DNA from 3 places in the Bradyrhizobium sp. SZCCHNRI20481 genome. Region 1 is predicted to be linked to each of the others. Evidence: predicted binding sites of a transcription regulator. Region 1 holds the regulator's gene; each other region holds the start of a gene.

Region 1 (6,110 bases):
GCGGCCGCGGCGGCGCTGGTCGCGGCGGCGTTCTACCTGCTGCTGTCGGGCGCGGAGGTCGCGACGCAGAGATCGTTCTTCATGACGGCCGTGGTGCTGATCGCGGTCATGGTCGATCGCCGCGCCGTCACCTTCCGCACGCTCGCGGTCGCGGCGATGATCGTGCTGATCGCGGCACCCGAAGCGCTGGTGCATCCGAGCTTCCAGATGTCGTTCGCGGCGACGCTCGGCCTGGTCGCGCTGGTGCAGTTCGGCCTGCCCAAACTGTTTGCGACGCCGGACAGCTCCCCGGCGCAGCGCATCGCGCTGTGGGGCGGCCGCGAGCTTGCGATGCTGCTGCTGGCCTCGCTGATCGCGGGGCTTGCGACCACGCCCTATGCCGCGTTCCACTTCCATCGCGTCACGCCCTATGGCGTGCTCGCCAATCTCGCGGCGATGCCGGTGGTTTCGGTGCTGGTGATGCCCGCCGGACTGCTCGGCCTGCTGGCGGCGCCGTTCGGGCTCGACGGTCCCTGGTGGACGCTGATGGGCCTCGGCATCGACTGGATGATCGCGGTGACGCGCTGGGTGGCGGCGCTGCCCGGCGCGGTCGGGCGCATCCCGGGCTTCGGCATCGGTCCGCTGATCCTGGCCAGCCTCGGCGTCATCCTGATCGGCCTGCTGCGCACACCGCTGCGCTGGTCGGGCGCCGTCGGGCTCGTGGTGGCCACCGCGTGGGCCGCCACGACGCCGCTGCCCGACGTCCTGATCGCCGGCGACGGGCGCACGGTGGCGGTGCGCGGCCGTGACGGACGCCTGCATGTGATGCGCACCGGCAAGGACGTGTTCGCCACCAAGGAGTGGCTCGCGGCCGACGCCGATGCCCGGCTGCCGGCGGATTCATCGCTCGCCGATGGCGTCTCCTGCGACGAGGCGGGCTGCGTGGTCGCGATGGCCGACGGCCGATTCGCCGCCTTGACCCTGCGCGCCGAGGCGCTCGACGATGATTGCGCCCGTGCCGCGCTGATCGTCACCGCGCGCGCCGTGCCGTCATCCTGCGCGGCGGCCGTCATCGATCGCCAGCGCCTGCAGCAGCAGGGCGCCTTGATGCTGGTGCAGCGGGGCACCGGCTTCTCCGTCACGCCGGTGCGCGCTGGCGGCACCGATCGCCCGTGGTGGCCGGCGCCCGCCGAGGCCGGCGAGTTCGACACGACGCTGACGCCGCGTGCGCCGGTGTCGCGGCTTCAGGACGCGACGCCGCCGGAGACGGAGCAGGGCGAACAGGATTGAGCGCCGGACAGCTCGAACGTGCTGAGATGATACAACGTGCCGAGATGATACTCGGTGTCGTCGGGTCCATCGAACAGCGAGGGACCTTCGACCAGCGTGAACGCAGCGCCCGGATATCGTTGCCAGATGGCGATGTCATCAGCCGTGACCGTCAGCCATCCGAACGCAAGCATGTAGCGGTCGGGCTCGGTGATCCGGTCAGCCTTGTTCCAATCGATCTTGTTGACCGCGGCGGCAAGCTCCCCCGGCACACAATGCTGGCCGAGGGATGTCGTTCCTATTCGATGCGATGCCGGAGCGTGAGGGTCGCCCGAAAGGACCTTGCGCTTGCAGAAACCAAATCTCCCCCGGCCGAAAGCTCGCTCATGACCGAGAGAAATGCGGACGCGCAGGCGCTCAGGTGATGCTGATGCGGCGAATCGGTGTGGCCTGCGAAGCCGGAACGTCCTCCGCCACGCCCGGGCGGCGCTCGGCCGGCTGCTTGCTGACCGGCAATTGTAGCACGGTGACGCGCTGGCCCTCGCAGAGCTGGGTCACCAGCACGTGGCGGCCGTCGGCGAATTCGATCGCGTCGTGATGGCGATCGGGGATGTGCGTCTCGATGCTGTTGAACTTCGCGACGCGCTCGCGGATCGTCCGGGTCCAGAGCCAGCGGCTGTCGTAGCGGACGTCCTCGACAAATGCCAACTCGGTGCCGGGCAGCATGCAGACGGCGACGGTCGGCTCGCTCTCGAGGGCGAAGCCGCGGGTGGCGGTGCCGCGAAACGTCGTCGAGATCAACGTCTCGCCGACCTTGGCGGGACGGGACGCAACCGCATGGAGGCTGTAGTCACACATCGGATCGCTCCTCGTTGAGAGATAGCCGACCCACGCTCCCCCCGGACAGGCGCAGGCCTCTATCAGAGTGGACATCGATGGTGATGTTAGCGCGCGCTTCACGGCAATTCTGCGCTGATCTGCACCGCGTGCGCCCGCGGGCGATCACAAGCGTTTGAGCATGCCGCGCTGCACATCCTGAGGTGCATTCGCGTGTGACCAATTTCGATCGGCGGCGAAGCGCGTGCGCCCGTCGCCGATCGACCGATCGCGTCCGCGATCAGTACTTGCGATACAGCCCGACCAGCTTGCCTTGGATCTTCACCCGGTTCGGCGGCAGGATGCGGACCTCGTAGGCGGTGTTGGCCGGCTCCAGCGCGATCGATGCGCCGCGGCGGCGGAAGCGCTTCAACGTCGCTTCCTCGTCGTCGATGAGCGCTACCACGATGTCGCCGGTGTCGGCGGTCTCGTTGCGCTGGATCAGCGCCATGTCGCCGTCGAGGATGCCGGCATCGACCATGGAGTCGCCGCGCACCTCGAGCGCATAGTGATCGCCGTTGCCGAGCATGTCGGCAGGCACGCTGATGGTGTGGCTGCGCGTCTGTAGCGCCTCGATCGGGGTACCGGCGGCGATGCGGCCCATCACCGGCACCGCGACGGGGCGCTCGCCATCGTCCAGCGCGGGACTGCTGGTGCGCACCTTGCCGAGATTGCCCTCGATCACCGATGGGGTGAAGCCGCGGCGGTTGTTGGCGGCCTGTGACAGCTCGGGCAGCTTGATCACCTCGATCGCGCGGGCGCGGTTGGGCAGCCGGCGGATGAAGCCGCGCTCCTCGAGCGCCGTGATCAGGCGATGAATGCCGGACTTCGAGCGCAGATCGAGCGCATCCTTCATCTCGTCGAAGGACGGCGGCACGCCGGCTTCCTTGAGCCGCTCGTTGATGAACCGCAGAAGTTCGTACTGTTTGCGCGTCAGCATCTCGACCTGGTCCCCAGTTTGTTGTCGTCCGAGTCCAGGAGCTGCGCCTTGAGCACAAACCGGCTGAGAGCGCCTTGGAGTCGGACCATCATCGCGTCGCCCGCAACATACTAAAAACAAATCATGAACGGACACTATATGTTCGATGTGTGTTCCGCAATCCTTAAATTGTAGTGAACGGACCGGGCTTTGCCGGGGGGAAACGGCCTAGCTCGGCAGGCGCAGGATCTCGCACGGGCTGCCGGCGGCGGCCTTCGGCGCAAACGCCCGCCGGATCACCAGCGCCTGCGAGAGCGCGAGATTGCCGAGCAGCGACGAATCCTGCTGGGTCACCGGCGTTGCGATCAGGGTGCCGTCGGCGCGCTCCTCGAGCTGCGCCCGCAGATAGTCCTCGCGCGAATCGTTGGCCCCGAGTTCGCGGCCGAGCAGGGCGGTCTCGCGTGGCATGCGAGCTTCGTCGCGGCCGAGCAGCCGCCGAATCAGCGGCACCAGGAACAGGATGGCGCAGACATAGGACGACACCGGATTGCCGGGCAGTCCGATCACCCTCATGTCGCCGAGCCGTCCGTGCATCATCGGCTTGCCCGGCCGCATCGCGATCTTCCAGAACGCCATCTCGACGCCCTCGGCTTCGAGCGCCTGCTTGACGAGGTCGTGATCGCCGACCGAGGCGCCGCCGGTCGTGATCAGGATGTCGGCCTTGGCCTCGCGCGCCCGCCGGATCCCGGCGATCGTGGCCTCCATCGTATCCGCGGCGATGCCGAGATCGATCGGTGTCGCGCCCTCGCTGCGCACCAGCGCCCGCAGGGCGTAGCCGTTGGAATAGACGATCTGGCCCGGGCCGGGCGTCGAGCCAGGCATCACGAGCTCGTCGCCGGTGGCGAGCAGCGCCACCTTCGGCCGGCGCCGCACCGGCAGTGCCGGATGATTCATGCTGGCCGCCAGCGACAGGTCGCGGTCGCTGAGCCGGCGGCCCGCCTTCAGCAGCACCATGCCCTCATGAAAGTCGACGCCGGCGGGCCGGATGTGCCGGCCCTTGATCGCGGCCTCGGTGATCACGACGTGGCCATCTTCGGCGATCGTGTCCTCCTGGATCACCACCGCGTCGGCGCCCTCAGGGACAACGCCACCAGTGAAGATGCGCGCCGCCTCGCCGGGTCCGACCACGCGATCGAACGGCCGCCCCGCCGCGACCTCGCCGATCACCCTCAGCCGCACCTTGGCCTGGGCTGCGTCCGCCGCGCGCACGGCGTAGCCGTCCATCGCCGACATCGCCTCGGGCGGCTGCGTCCGCAGCGCCGCGAGGTCGCGGGCCAGGATGCGGTGATGGGCCTCGTCCAGCGTCACCAGCTCCTCGGCCAGCGGCTCGGCGCCGGCGAGCACGGCGGACAACGCATCAGACACCGGCATCAGGGCCATGAGAGTTCCTTCGGACGGAGACGGCAGATCGAATGAGTCGCCTTCTAACCGAACGCGCACGGCCCGGCCAAGGGCTCAGGCCGCTTCCTGCCTTCTGATCGTCTGATGTTGGCCGCGTCCGGGCCGCTGCCTCACGACCGCGCGAGAAACCCTGCAATCAGTGCGCAGAAGGTCGACCGCAGTGCCAAGGCGTTGGCCGATGCGCCGTTCCGATTAGCTCCCGCCCCGCGTTCTATCCAGCAGCCGCGCGACAGGCGGCGCGCTCGGTCGTGTGCAGGATGTCCGCCACCATGTTCCGCAGCCAGACCGATGCTGCATCACGATCGAGCTGCAGCGGCCAGACCATCGAGACGGCCGGCAGCCGCAGCTTCAACGGCGCGGGACAGAGCGTCAGCCCAAATCGCGGCCCGTAGAGCTTTGCCATCCTGGTCGGTATCGTCGTGATCACCGGTGATGCGGCGACCGTCGCCAGCACGCTGAGGAATTCCGAGGAGGCCGAGACCACGTTGAGCTCGGTCCCGATCTCATCCAGCGCCGCCTCCAGACAGCCCTGCAGGCTGTTGGTCAGCGTCACCAGCGCGTGCGGAAGCGACAGATAGTCGGCGAGGCTGATCGGCGTTTTCATCGCGATGCGCTTTGGATTGTAGACGCAGCTCAGCGCCTGCTCGAACAGGAGCTGGGATCTGTGCCGCTGTGCGACGGCGTCGAAGCAGCCGACCGCGACATCCAAGGCTCCGTCGTCGAGCAGGCGATGCACCTCGTTACGTTCGGTCGGCCGGCTGAGAAGCCGCACGCCGGGCGCCGTTCGACGGAGCACCGCGGTGAGCTCGGGGATCAGCAGCAGCTCGACCTCACTTGAAAATCCCAGGCGGATGGTGCGCTGCTCGGTCGCCGGGTCGAACTCCGGTGCGGCATGCAGCGCTGCCTGCATCTGCCCCAGCGCCGCCCGAACCGGCCCGGCGAGCACCGCAGCCTTTGGCGTCGGCTGCATGACGGCGCCGACGCGGACGAACAGCTCGTCCTGCAGCAGCACGCGAAGCGTCGACAGCGTATGGCTCATCGCAGGCTGACCCACCTTGAGGCGTGCGGCCGCGCGCGTCACGCTGCGCTCCTGCATGAGCGCGTCGAACGCGACCAGCAGATTGAGGTCGAAGGAGCGAAGATCGAAGTGATCGATGGACTGCATGAGCTGGATCGATTTGAGGAATGTATGACCTAGTCCTAGATCTCGGCCCAGACAAGACCACCGTTCGGATCGAGGCCGCCAGACATGCAGGACATCACGACCTATCGCGTCGGAGACGCCACCATCACGAGGATCTTCGAGATCGGCCTCGATGCGGTCGAGGGAGAGTTTTTGTTTCCGGGCGTAGAAGCAGACAGCATCGTTCGGGAACGAGGCCAGGTGGGGCCGGGATCGGTCGATCCGCACACGGGATCGTTGCGCCTGAGCATCCATAGCTGGCTGGTGCGGACGCCAGAGCGGGTGGTCCTGATCGACACGGCCACCGGCAATGACAAGGAGCGGCCCGGCGCAGCAGTTCTGCATCGCTTGAACGAGCCGTTTCTCGACCGGCTGCGGGCGGCCGGCGTCGCCCCTGGCGATGTCGATCTCGTCCTGATGACG
Region 2 (6,110 bases), on a different contig from region 1:
GTCGGCGGTGAGCACGATGTGCTCGTCGGGCGCGCTGGACAGCTTCTCGGCGCGCGCCTCGATCTCGCCGGCCAGCGCCTTCTGGGCAGCAGCCTGCAAGGCCTTGGCCTCCGAGCCGGCTTCGGCGGCGTCGGGCGCGAAGGTGAATCCATCCAGACGGCCGATCGCGTGCCCTTCAACGATCACTTCGCCGGTCTTGCCGATTTCCGTATTCAAAACACTGTTCTCCCGCAGGCGCCGCATCAATACACTGGTACGACGATCAACGAAACGCTCCGTGAGCCGTTCATGAAGGGCGTCTGACAATTTATTTTCGAGCTCGCGGGTAATCCCCTGCCAATAATCAGGGTCGCGCAGCCAGTCTGGCCGGTTGGCCACGAAGGTCCAGGTACGAATCTGTGCAATCCGCCCCGACAGCGTGTCGATGTCCCCATCGACGCGGTCGGCCTGATCGACCTGTGCGGCGTACCAGGCGTCCGGAATACGCCCCTTCTGCATCAGGAAGCCGAACACGGTGGTCACCAGCTCCGCATGGGCGGCCGGCGACAGCCTGCGATAATCGGGGATCTGGCAGGTCTCCCAGAGACGCTCGACCGCGGCCGCGCCATGCGCCATGTCGCGCACCTCGGCGTCGCGCGCGGCATGATCGAGCACGCGCAGATCCTCCGCGATCGGCGCGCGCGTCAGCGCCTCATGCCCCGGCGCGATCGCCAATGAGACCTGAAGCGCGCTCAAGGACGCGAAATCAAGCCTGGAGTTCCGCCATTGCAGCACCTTCACGGTATCGAAGGTGTGGTTCTGGAGCGCATTGACCAGCTCGGGCTCGAACGGCGCACAACGCCCGGTGGTGCCGAACGTGCCGTTGCGCGTCGCCCGTCCGGCACGGCCCGCGATCTGGGCAAACTCCGACGGCGTGAGCCGGCGGAACTGATAGCCGTCATATTTGCGGTCGGACGCAAAGGCGACGTGGTCGACGTCGAGGTTGAGCCCCATGCCGATCGCGTCGGTGGCGACGAGATAGTCGACGTCGCCGTTCTGGAACATCGCCACCTGTGCGTTGCGGGTTCGCGGCGACAGCGATCCCAGGACCACAGCGGCGCCGCCATGCTGGCGGCGGATCAGCTCGGCGATGGCGTAGACCTCGTCGGCCGAGAAGGCCACGATGGCAGTCCGGCGCGGCTGTCGCGTGATCTTGCGGTCGCCGGCGAATTCGAGCTGCGACAGCCGCGGCCGCGTCACGGTCGATACGCCCGGCAGCAGCCGCTCGATGATGGGGCGCATCGTCGCAGCCCCGAGCAGCAGCGTCTCGTCGCGGCCCCGCCGGTTGAGGATGCGGTCGGTGAAGACGTGGCCGCGCTCGAGATCGGCGGCGATCTGGATCTCGTCGACCGCGAGGAACGACACGTCGAGATCCCTGGGCATCGCCTCGACGGTCGACACCCAGTAGCGCGGGTTCTTCGGCTTGATCTTCTCCTCGCCGGTGATCAGCGCAACGGCCTCGCTGCCGACGCGATCGGCGATCTTGTTGTAGACCTCGCGCGCGAGCAGCCGCAGCGGCAGTCCGATGATGCCGGAGGAATGCGCGAGCATGCGCTCGATCGCCAGATGCGTCTTGCCGGTGTTGGTGGGGCCGAGCACGGCGGTGACGCCGCTTCCGGGAGCACGGTCGGACGCGCGCTCGAAAGGCGAGGCTGCCGAAGAAGACGAAAAAGCCATTCGTTAAATTGGGTCTCGAGGCCGGCGTTGCAGGCGCGCGGGTCAGGCGCGATGGATGCTGGAATTATCGTCGTTCTGAGAGGCTGCGATCCTCACACCTGTGTCACATTGCTACGCATATAGGGACGCAGCTTAAGCTTCGGAACGCCTTGAGAACGAATCACGCCCGAATCGCTGACTCCAGCGCCTTTCCGGCTTCGTTCACCGCAACATCTCGCGCCACGCGATCAAGGCAGCACTAGATCAAGTTTTCACGGTCTCGACAAGCAACGCTTTCGCGAGGGAACTGGCGCTGTTTTCGAGCACGCCCGAGTCGAATCAGAATCGGCGAAGAGTCAAACGGATTCACGCGAGCCGTCGTTCAGGCCGCGCGCCGGATCACACATGCTGGCTTTCCGGACGGCCTCGCAATGACGGCGCCGGCCGGACAACGAGGATTCCGCCGCGCGCTACTGCGTTTTCGCGACGTGCGGCGAAGCCTGGGTGATGAAGGAGGTCGCCTCGAGCATCGCCTTGCCGAAAGAGGTCGGAATCACGACCCGGAACGGCACCAGGATGCGCGTGCCCGCGAGCGGCACGAAGAATATCTCCATGTTGCGGGCCTGGGCGAGATATTTGATCACCGGCCGGTCCGGGATGTAACCCGCAACCGGCGTGAAGTAGACCGCGCAGACCAGCGCCGGGCCACGATAGCCTTTGTCCGCCTTGACGTTCTCCATGCGCTTGTAGTCGAGCTTGAGCTCGTAGCGCATGCGGCCGTCGAACACGGGCGCAGCGCCGCGGCACGAGTCCGGCGACAGCAGCTCGCCATTGCCCGGCACCCGCACCAGCGAGGCCGTCATCGGATCGAGCACGCCGCGCTTGTGGGCATCCGTTACCGGGATGCGGTCGGGATCGACCGGCGGCGTCGGCTCGATGGCGAAATCCTTCACGGTGCCGTTCTGCAGATTGATGCGGATCTGCTCGGACTTCTTTCCCGTGGTGGTCGAGGCCTGGTAGCTCTGCCCGACCAGGGCGCCGTTGACGACGCGCCCCTGCACCGACCCGGTGCCCGATCCTTGGGAGAAGCTCTTGAGCAGGCCCGCGGTGCCGCCCTGAGCTGCGGCGCCGTACTGATCATCCCCGATTTCGACCGCCCAGGTGCCCTTGCCGACGGGGATGCCAGCCAGCGAAGCCTCATATTGGGCGTCCAGCCGGGCCTGTGCCCAGGCGCCGTGGGGGGCCAGCAGCAGGAGCGCCGCGATGGAGCCGGCCACCGCCAGGCGCCGGAAACGGAAGAAGGCCGTGCTGTTGGTCACGTCGAAATGGTCCTGCCGATCCGCTTGTCGGGCCCCGGCCCCTGTGCCGCGCCACTGCTGTTACTTACGCCAAAAACGCTCCTGAACAACGCGAACCGGTCACATCCTGGCCGATTGTCCAGCGCTTTACGTCCGGCTCCGCTTCCGGCGAAGCCGCATCGGGCGGCCCAACTCCCCGTGAGCCCCTGCAATCCGCCGGGCTCGACGGGCCGGTTTGACGCGCCATCGCGCGAACGTCCACTCATCACGCCCGAATGCGCCCTTTATGTGGTCTCCGGCGATCGGCTATGATGTTGATTGTACGACGTCTTTCAGAGAAAAACGGCCACGCGGACGCCTATGGCCGGACGCCCTGCCGCGGGCGCAAATACCGCCGCCGTGAAGCGAGGCAGCCCTGCGATTCGGCGCGTGGCTAAGGTGCCACCGGCCCCATCCCTCAAAACCTTGACGAAAAGCCGCATCCCCCCTATAGGACCGCATCTCCCAGAGACGAGCTGGACGAGTTTTGGACCCCCGCGGCCCGCCGACACAGGCGGACGGAAGGGTGCGGGGATGAGAGAGGATTTACTGCCATGTCGCGGCGCTGTGAACTGACGGCCAAGGGCCCCCAGGTTGGCCACAAGGTCAGCCACTCCAACATCAAGACCAAGCGGCGCTTCCTGCCGAACCTGTGCAACGTGACCTTCATCTCGGATGTACTCGGCCGCAACGTGCGCCTGCGCGTCTCGACCAACGCGCTCAAGAGCGTCGACCACAATGGCGGCCTCGACGCCTATCTGCTCAAGGCTAACGCTGCGGCGCTGTCGCCGCGCGCGCTGGAGCTGAAGCGCGCCATCGAGAAGAAAGCGGCGGACGCTGCCCCGGTCGCCAAGGCGAGCTGAGAGAGCAAGCCGAAATCCACGATTGATGCAGAAGCCGGACGCGTCACAGGCGGGGCTTCGAGCGAAGCGAGATATCGAAACGGCCGGATCGAGAGATCCGGCCGTTTTGCTTGCGGATGCCGTGACCAGCCGACAACTCTGGACACGGCAGCCGGCGCGGGGCGACCGGACACGTCGAGTGACCATCCGTTCGTACGGCGGCGCCATTCGATCACTTCGCTATGTCCGTCGCGCGGCGCGCAACAGCGACCCAGACGAAGTGCCATAGGAACCGACCTCCCCAACACCAGCCCGATGCTCTACACTCGTTGCGGTAGCATTATCGCGGACATTCCTTTGTCATGAAGAATATTGTCATCTGCTGCGACGGCACCGGCAACGAGATCAGCGAAAACATCTCGAACGTGCTCAAGCTCTATCGCTGTCTGCGCAAGACCGACAAGACGACGCCACTCCAGGCCGTGTTCTACGATCCCGGCGTCGGCACCCTGACACAGCCGGACAGCTGGCATCGCTTCAGGGCCAATTTCAACATGGTGCTGGGGCTCGCCACCGGGTACGGCCTCGACGACAACATCATCAGGGCCTACTGCTTCCTCGCCACGCATTACCAGCAAGGCGACCGCATCTTCCTGTTCGGCTTCTCACGCGGCGCCTACACCGTGCGCGTGCTTGCCGGACTGATCCACAAGGTCGGGCTGATCTCGCCCGATCAGATCAATCTCGCCGGCTCGGGCGTGATCGCCTACAAGAAGTACTCCTCCGACAATCCGAAGGCCGGACGCGGCATCACCACCGAGGTCGAGAGCACCGAGGACGACGGGCCGATTCCCGAGAGCCGCGACGACCAGGCCGCGCAATTCGCGCGCATCACCTCGACACGCTGGCCAACGATCCATTTCGTCGGCGTGTGGGACACGGTGGCCAGCGTCATCGTGCCGCGCACCGACCGGTTCCTCGCCCTCCCCAGCCTCGAGGAGCTCGCCTTCTCGATCGAGAACCCGAGCGTGAAGATTTTCCGGCAGGCCGCTGCGATCGACGAACGGCGCTGCATGTTCCGGCTGAAGCCGTGGAACATGCCGCAGACCTTCACGCCGAACCGCTTCAACAAGGCGCATGCGGGACCGCAGGACGCCAAGCAGGTGTGGTTCGCCGGCGTACATTGCGACGTCGGCGGCGGTTATCCCGAGGCGCAGTCGGCGGTCTCGAAGTATCCGCTGCTGTGGATGATCGACGAGGCGGTCGAGGCGGGGCTGGCGGTCAATCCGCGCACGGTGAACCAGCTCGCCTGGGGCGTGCAGCGCAAGAACAGCCCGTTCTCCTATGTGGCGCCGAGCATCCAGGGCCCCCTGCACGATTCGATGAGGCCGGCCTGGCGGCTGCTCGAATGGCTGCCGAAGAGCGCGACGTACAAGGAGTGGCCGGAGCGCAAGGCGCGTTTCGGATTCTACATTCCGAATTGCGAGCCGCGCTTCATTCCCGAGGGCGCGTTCATCCACGAGAGCGTGCTGATGCGGATCGCGGAATCGCAGGACTACCGGCCCGTCAATCTGCCCGCGTCCTATGAGCGCGTACCGCTTCCGGTCAAACAGAAGGCGGAGTAGCAGCAACAGCGCGTTGCGGGTCGAGCAGCGTCTTCGGAGGCTCGCGCGTGGCGGATCGCCTCAGATCATGCGCAGATGGATGACGCCGTCGGTCACCTCGCCACGGGCGAACTGCTCGCGCGCCATCTGCTCGAACGCCGTGCGGTTTCGCTGCAGATAAGCGAACGCCTGATTGCGTGTGCCGAAGCAGGTCTCGAGATGACAGACCTGCCGCGTGGCGCCGATTGCAAGCGCAAATGCGATCGTCTGGCCTCCACGCTGCGTCTCGTCCTTTGCAATGCGAACGTCTGTAGCTGTCAACTTGGCCACGTCAGCCTCCTCGGTACGAAGGTCGGATCTGTACGCGGGACGCGGTTGAGGCGTAATGATCAGGCATGGATCGCCCGTTTGTTCGAGCACCAGCAACGGATCTGAAGTTCCGATAGTTCCACCGGGCAGCCGACGTCGGAAGGCGAGATGAAGCAGCCCTAGCGAGCGACCTTCTTCCGCCGCTTCGGCGCAGGCGCAGCAACAGGACCCGCTTGCGCAGCTTCCGCTTCCTTGGCGAGCCGCAACACGCGCAGCCGCTCCATGTTCTTGCGGACCGCCATCGCGCGCTGGTCCCATTCGGC
Region 3 (6,110 bases), on a different contig from region 1:
GGTTTCGGTTAGTTGACCTGATGACATTCGTGAACTGATGGCCGTCGCCGGTCCCGAGATCGAACGCCTGATCCAATTGCTTGCGCGCCTGCCCGGCCTCGGGCCGCGCTCGGCGCGGCGCGCCGCACTGCATCTGATCAAGAAGCGCGAGGCGCTGATGGTGCCGCTTGCCTCGGCGCTGCAGGTCGCGATCGATCGCATCCAGGTCTGCAAGACCTGCGGCAACATCGATACGCAAAGCCCGTGCACTGTGTGCACCGATCCGCGTCGCGATCCCGCGATGATCGTCGTCGTCGCCGACGTCGCCGACCTCTGGGCGCTGGAGCGCGCCAAGGCCTCCAACGGCCGCTATCACGTGCTCGGCGGCACGTTGTCGCCGCTCGATGGCGTCGGTCCGCAGGATCTCACCATCGATGCGCTGGTGCAGCGCGCGCATGCGCCCGAGGTGTCCGAGATCATCCTCGCTTTGAATGCGACGGTCGACGGCCAGACCACCGCGCACTACATCACCGACCTCCTGCAGGAGGCGAACGTCAAGGTCACGCGGCTGGCACATGGCGTGCCGGTCGGCGGCGAGCTCGACTATCTCGACGAAGGCACGCTCTCGGCCGCAATGCGGCAGCGGACCTTGTTCTAAGCACAGACGGAAGTGGAATGATGACGAAACGCGGATTCGGCAAACGGCTGGCTTTGGGCGCGATTCTGGCGGCGCTCTCGGCGCCGTCAGTGCTGGCGCAACAGGGCGAAGCCCCGCAGAAGGCGGGGCGTCCGCTCAATGCCGGCGACGTGCTGTCGGGCGAGCTGACCGCGCTGAAGCTGAAAGGCGCCAAGCCGGGCCAGCCGTCCGCCGCCTATCAGATCACGAGCGAGCCGCGCCGTCTGCCACCGCCGAACGGGCTGTGCAATCTGGAGACCGGCCCGGAGACGTTCCAGCTCGTCACCGCGAACACGGCGCAGGCGTCGCAGCTCAGGGGTCTGCTCGGCAAGCAGATCGCGGTCAAGGTCGACGAGATCGCCTGCGCCCAGGACGCGGGACAGATGAGCGAGGCGGTCGTGACCAAGTGGAGCTTGGTGAAGCGGTGAGACCTGATCGGGGCGTCCACGCTAACGCGGCGTCCTGGCTTTCCGCTGTCGTCGCTCGGCTTGACCCGGGCGATCCAGTACGCCGCGGCTGCTCGCTTGATGGCTGAGGTCTCTGGAATACTGGGTCACCCGTCGGAGCCTGTCATCGGGCTCGTCGAAGACGACACCCGGTGGCTGGCGACGACGGTTGAATGTAAGGCGGCAGCTACACCTTCACTGGCCCCAACTGGTCGAAATGTCCGCGCCGCTGCAGCCAGGCGAGCAGCACGAGGCTCGGGATCGCGACCAGCACGCAGATCACGAAGAACAGCGGCCAGCCGGTCGCCTTCGCCACGTAGCCGGCGCCTGACGACAAATAGGTGCGCCCGACCGCGGCAAGCGCGGTCAGCAGTGCATATTGGGTGGCGGTGTGCAGCGGGTTCTGACACAGCGCGGAGAGATAGGCGACGAAGATCACGGTGCCGACCGCGCTGGTGAAGTTTTCCGCCGAGATCGCCAGCGCCAGTGCCCATTGATTGACTCCGACGATCGCAAGCCAGGAGAACGAGAGGTTCGCCATCGCCTGCGCCACGCCGCCGATCCAGAGACTCGTCGCGAGCGAATAGCGTCGCGCGACGAAGCCGCCGGCAAAGCCGCCGGCGAGCGTCGCGGCGAGACCCACGCCTTTCACGATCGCGGCGTAGTCGACCTTGCTGAAGCCGAGATCGATCACGAACGGCGCGGTCATCGTGCCGGAGAAGGCATCGGTGAACTTGAACAGCACGACGAAGGCGAGCGCCGTGAGCGCATCCCGCCGGCCGAGGAACTCGACGAAGGCCCCGGCAGCCGCATGCATCACGCGGGTGAGCGCGGTGTCGGCGCCCATCGCGGCCTCCGCCTGCTGCGACTGAGCCGGCTCAGTCGCCGCGAGGGCCGTGATCGTGCCGATCAGCACCAGTCCGGCCATCGCGACATAGCCCCACATCCAGGACGATGGCCGCGACAATCCGCTGGTTTCGAACGCACTGACCACCACCAGCGCGCCGGCAGTCGAGACCAGCATGCCGATGCGATAGGCGGCGACATACGCCGCCATGCCCGCGGCCTGCTCGCTCTCCGGCAGGCTCTCGACGCGGAAGGCATCGACCACGATGTCCTGGGTCGCCGACATCGCGGCGACCAGCAGCGCGGCCAGCGCCACCATGAACGGCGCATGTGCCGGATCGGTGAGCGCCAGCAGCAGGATGGCGCCGATCAAGAGCAGCTGTGCGAACACCAGCCAGCCGCGCCGCCGTCCGAACGCGCGCGTGAGCAGCGGCACGTGCAGCGCGTCCACCAGCGGCGCCCAGAGGAATTTCAGCGTGTACGGCGTCCCGACGAGGGCGAACAGCCCGATCGTGCCGAGATCGACGCCGAGCTCACGCATCCAGATCTGAAGCGTCGAGCCGGACAACGCCAGCGGCAGTCCCGACGAGAAGCCGAGGAACAGCACCACGAGCACGCGCGGCTGCAGGTAGACGGCCATGCTCTCGCGCCAGGTGGGGGCGGGTTTGGCGGCGGACTCTGCGGCGGTCGCGGTGATCTCGGAAGCGGTGTCGGGTGCGGTCATGACCGGGTGGTAACAGATTTCGACAGCACCACAAACACAGCCGTCATCGCCCGGTTTGACCGGGCGATGACAATCTTGTCTGGATTGCCCTCTCATGCAACAGACGCAGCCAACGATCACTCTCCGGCCTGCATGCGCCCCGTTAGAGGAAACAGGTCCGGCGTCGTGCCCGCAGCCGGCGCGATGCGTGGTGAGTCCACCGGCGCATCCTGCTTGCTGAAATCGAGCTCCTCGATGCGGGCGGCGCGCTTCTCGATCTTGTCGGCGGAAATGAGGATCTGGCGGATGTCCTCGCCGACATCGCCGAAATGCTTCTGCAGTTTGAGCACGCGCTCGCGCAGGCGGCCGAGATCGTCGCCGAGGTTGATCACCTCGTTACGGATCTGGTCGGCGGCGTCGCGGATGCGCGCATCCTTCATGATCTGCTGCATGACCTGGATCGCCAACATCAGGAGCGACGGCGACACCAGCACGACGCGGGCACGATAGGCTTTCTGGATCACGTCGTCGAAGCCGTCATGGATCTCGGCATAGACCGATTCCGACGGCACGAACATCAGCGCCGTGTCCTGCGTCTCGCCGACCACAAGGTACTTCTCGGCAATGTCATTGACGTGGCGGAGCACGTCGGTGCGCAGCCGCTGCGCCGCGGCGCGCTTCTCCTCCTCGGTCACGGCGTCGTGCAGCGCGGTCACGGCTTCCAGCGGAAACTTGGCGTCGATGCACAGCGGTCGCGAATCGGGCAGGAACACGACGCAGTCGGGCCGCTTGCCGCTGGCGAGCGTGTGCTGAAACGCGTAGCTGCCCTTCGGAAGCCCGTCCTGGACGATCGCCTCCATGCGCGCCTGGCCGAAGGCGCCGCGCGACTGTTTGTTGGCGAGGACGTCGCGCAAGGTCGTCACTTGCGTCGTCAGCTCGCTGAGATCACGATGGGCGTTGTCGATGATGCCGAGGCGCTCGTGCAGCACGCGCAGACTATCCATTGTGTGGCGCGTACTCTGCTCCATCGACTGTCCGACGCGGTGGGTGACCGCATCGAGCCGTTCGTTCACGCTGCGGGCCAGGTCCACCTGACGGCCGGCGAGCAACTGGGCCATCGCGTCGACCCGGCCGGAGGCCTCGCTCTGGACGCGGATCATCTCGCCGAACCGTTGTTCGATCTCGTCAGCCCGCATCGCCTGCTGGGCGGCGAGCTCCGCGCCGCGCCGTCCGGAGCGGGCCACGGCGGCCGCGATGATCACGAGCAGCAGCAGCACCAGTACGCCGAATCCGATCAGCGCATCGCTCGCCCTGATGGGCAGGTCGCCGATGATGACGACGACAGGATTGAGGGATTGGCTGACGGTCATCACCCCCGTCTATCCGATTCGCGCAAGCTCGCGAACGAAGAGAGAACAATTATGGTTAAGGGCACGTTAAGAATCATGGTTAACGAAACGTTGAAATTCATGGTTAGTTAAGTCTTAACCGCGAGCCATCACATTGACCGCGCCGGTTCCGCGGCTTAAATCGCGCGCCATGTCCCTAAGAGAAATCATCATCCTGCCGGACCGGCAGTTGCGGCTGGTGTCCAAGCCGGTCGAGAAGGTCACGCTGGAGATCCGGCAGCTGGTCGACGACATGTTCCAGACCATGTACGACGCGCCGGGCATCGGGCTCGCAGCGATCCAGGTCGCGCAGCCGCTGCGCGTCATCACCATGGATCTGGCCAAGCCCGATGCCAACGGGGAGGGCAAGCGCGAGCCGCGCGTCTTCATCAATCCCGAGATCATCGCCAAGTCGGACGAGCTGTCGGTCTACGAGGAAGGCTGCCTGTCGATCCCAGAATATTACGAGGAGGTCGAGCGGCCGGCACGCGTTCGCGTGCGCTTCACCGATCTCGACGGGGTGGTCCGCGAGGAGGATGCCGAGGGGCTCTACGCCACCTGCATCCAGCATGAGATCGATCATCTCAACGGCGTGCTGTTCATCGACTATCTGTCGAAGCTGAAGCGCGACCGCGTGATGAAGAAGTTCACCAAGGCCGCCAAGCGCGCCAGCGAGTAACGATCAACTCTCTCCTCCGTCATGCCCGGGCTTGACCCGGGCATCCACGTCTCGCCGCGCGTTACAGGCAGCTCGACGTGGATGGCCGGGACAAGCCCGGCCATGACGCGGAGGATTCGGCAATGCAGGATCTTCCACCAGATGCCGCTTCGCCTGATCTTCATGGGCACGCCGGATTTCGCCGTGCCGACCCTGCTCGAACTCGCCGGCCACGGCCACGAGATCGCGGCGGTCTATACGCGCGCGCCGAAACCCGGCGGCCGCCGCGGCCTCGCGCTGCAGCCGACGCCGGTCGAGACCGAGGCGCGCCGGCTCGGCATTGCCGTGTTCACGCCGAAGACGCTGAAGACCGAGGAGGCCTTGGCCGAGTTTCAGGCTCATCAGGCCGATGCGGCCGTGGTCGTCGCCTACGGCATGATCCTTCCCCAAGCCATTCTCGATGCGCCCAAGCTCGGCTGCTACAATCTCCACGCTTCCCTGCTGCCGCGCTGGCGCGGTGCCGCGCCGATCAACCGCGCGATCATGGCGGGTGATGCCGAGTCCGGCGTCATGGTGATGAAGATGGATGTCGGGCTCGACACCGGCGATGTCGCGATGGCCGAGCGCCTTGCGATCACCGACGCGATGACGGCGTCCGATCTGCACGACCGCCTGTCGCGGATCGGCGCCGATCTCATGGTGCGCGCGATGGCGGCGCTAGAGCGCGGCGGGCTGACGCTGACGAAGCAGGCAGAGGAAGGCGTCACCTACGCCGCCAAGATCGAGAAGGCCGAGGCGCGGATCGACTGGACGAAGCCGGCCCACGCGGTGCTGCGGCACATCCACGGCCTGTCGCCATTTCCTGGCGCCTGGAGTGAGTTCACGCTTGATGGCGAAGCGGTCCGCTTGAAGATCCTGCGCTGCGCGCTTGCCGGCGGCGGGGGCGAGCCGGGCGCCGTTCTTGACGAGCAGCTCACCATCGCCTGCGCCGACGGCGCCATCCGCGTCACCGAGCTACAGCGCGCCGGCAAGGGTCCCATGAAGGCCGCGGATTTCCTGCGCGGCACCCGTATCGCGCCGGGCCTGCGCTTCGGCTGACCACCTCATCTCGTCATGCGCGGGCTTGACCCGCGCATCCATCTCAAGAACAAGCTTCGTCCAGGGATGGATTGCCGGGTCGAGCCCGGCAATGACGGCAAAACTCGATCGGGTCAGATGCCCCGCTACAAGCTCACCATCGAATATGACGGCGCGCCGTACTGCGGCTGGCAACTGCAGGCGACCTTGCCGTCGGTGCAGGGCGCGCTCGAAGCGGCGGTGCAGGCGACCTGTGGCGTGCCGACCCGGGTGCATGGCTCGGGGCGCACCGATGCCGGCGTCCACGCCACCGGTCAGGTCGCGCATTGCGACGTTG

The links. The regulator LexA, encoded in region 1, represses DNA repair genes until DNA is damaged. The targets are predictions, from matches to a motif close to TGTTCNNNNTGTGTTCNG.
Region 2: QX132_RS11085 (helicase-related protein) is a predicted target of LexA. The motif match lies at 1,857-1,874, and genes of this name have one in related genera.
Region 3: QX132_RS28275 (DNA recombination protein RmuC) is a predicted target of LexA. The motif match lies at 4,051-4,068, and genes of this name have one in related genera.

What each region holds. Positions count from the first base shown of each region.
Region 1 covers NZ_JAUEUE010000002.1:133,758-139,867, forward strand. Annotated here, with positions in the region: gene QX132_RS03120 (ComEC/Rec2 family competence protein) at 1-1,269, shown strand, start outside; gene QX132_RS03125 (hypothetical protein) at 1,224-1,520, opposite strand; gene QX132_RS03130 (hypothetical protein) at 1,666-2,106, opposite strand; gene lexA (transcriptional repressor LexA) at 2,366-3,064, opposite strand; gene glp (gephyrin-like molybdotransferase Glp) at 3,272-4,483, opposite strand; gene QX132_RS03145 (LysR family transcriptional regulator) at 4,716-5,669, opposite strand; gene QX132_RS03150 (MBL fold metallo-hydrolase) at 5,754-6,110, shown strand, end outside.
Region 2 covers NZ_JAUEUE010000006.1:58,265-64,374, forward strand. Annotated here, with positions in the region: gene QX132_RS11085 (helicase-related protein) at 1-1,716, opposite strand, end outside; gene QX132_RS11090 (DUF3108 domain-containing protein) at 2,166-2,945, opposite strand; gene rpmB (50S ribosomal protein L28) at 3,587-3,895, shown strand; gene QX132_RS11100 (DUF2235 domain-containing protein) at 4,237-5,499, shown strand; gene QX132_RS11105 (hypothetical protein) at 5,560-5,904, opposite strand; gene QX132_RS11110 (transcriptional regulator) at 5,967-6,110, opposite strand, start outside.
Region 3 covers NZ_JAUEUE010000020.1:40,750-46,859, reverse strand. Annotated here, with positions in the region: gene QX132_RS28295 (YbaB/EbfC family nucleoid-associated protein) at 1-12, shown strand, start outside; gene recR (recombination mediator RecR) at 38-637, shown strand; gene QX132_RS28285 (hypothetical protein) at 658-1,083, shown strand; gene QX132_RS28280 (AmpG family muropeptide MFS transporter) at 1,289-2,671, opposite strand; gene QX132_RS28275 (DNA recombination protein RmuC) at 2,788-4,020, opposite strand; gene def (peptide deformylase) at 4,190-4,717, shown strand; gene fmt (methionyl-tRNA formyltransferase) at 4,859-5,794, shown strand; gene truA (tRNA pseudouridine(38-40) synthase TruA) at 5,912-6,110, shown strand, end outside.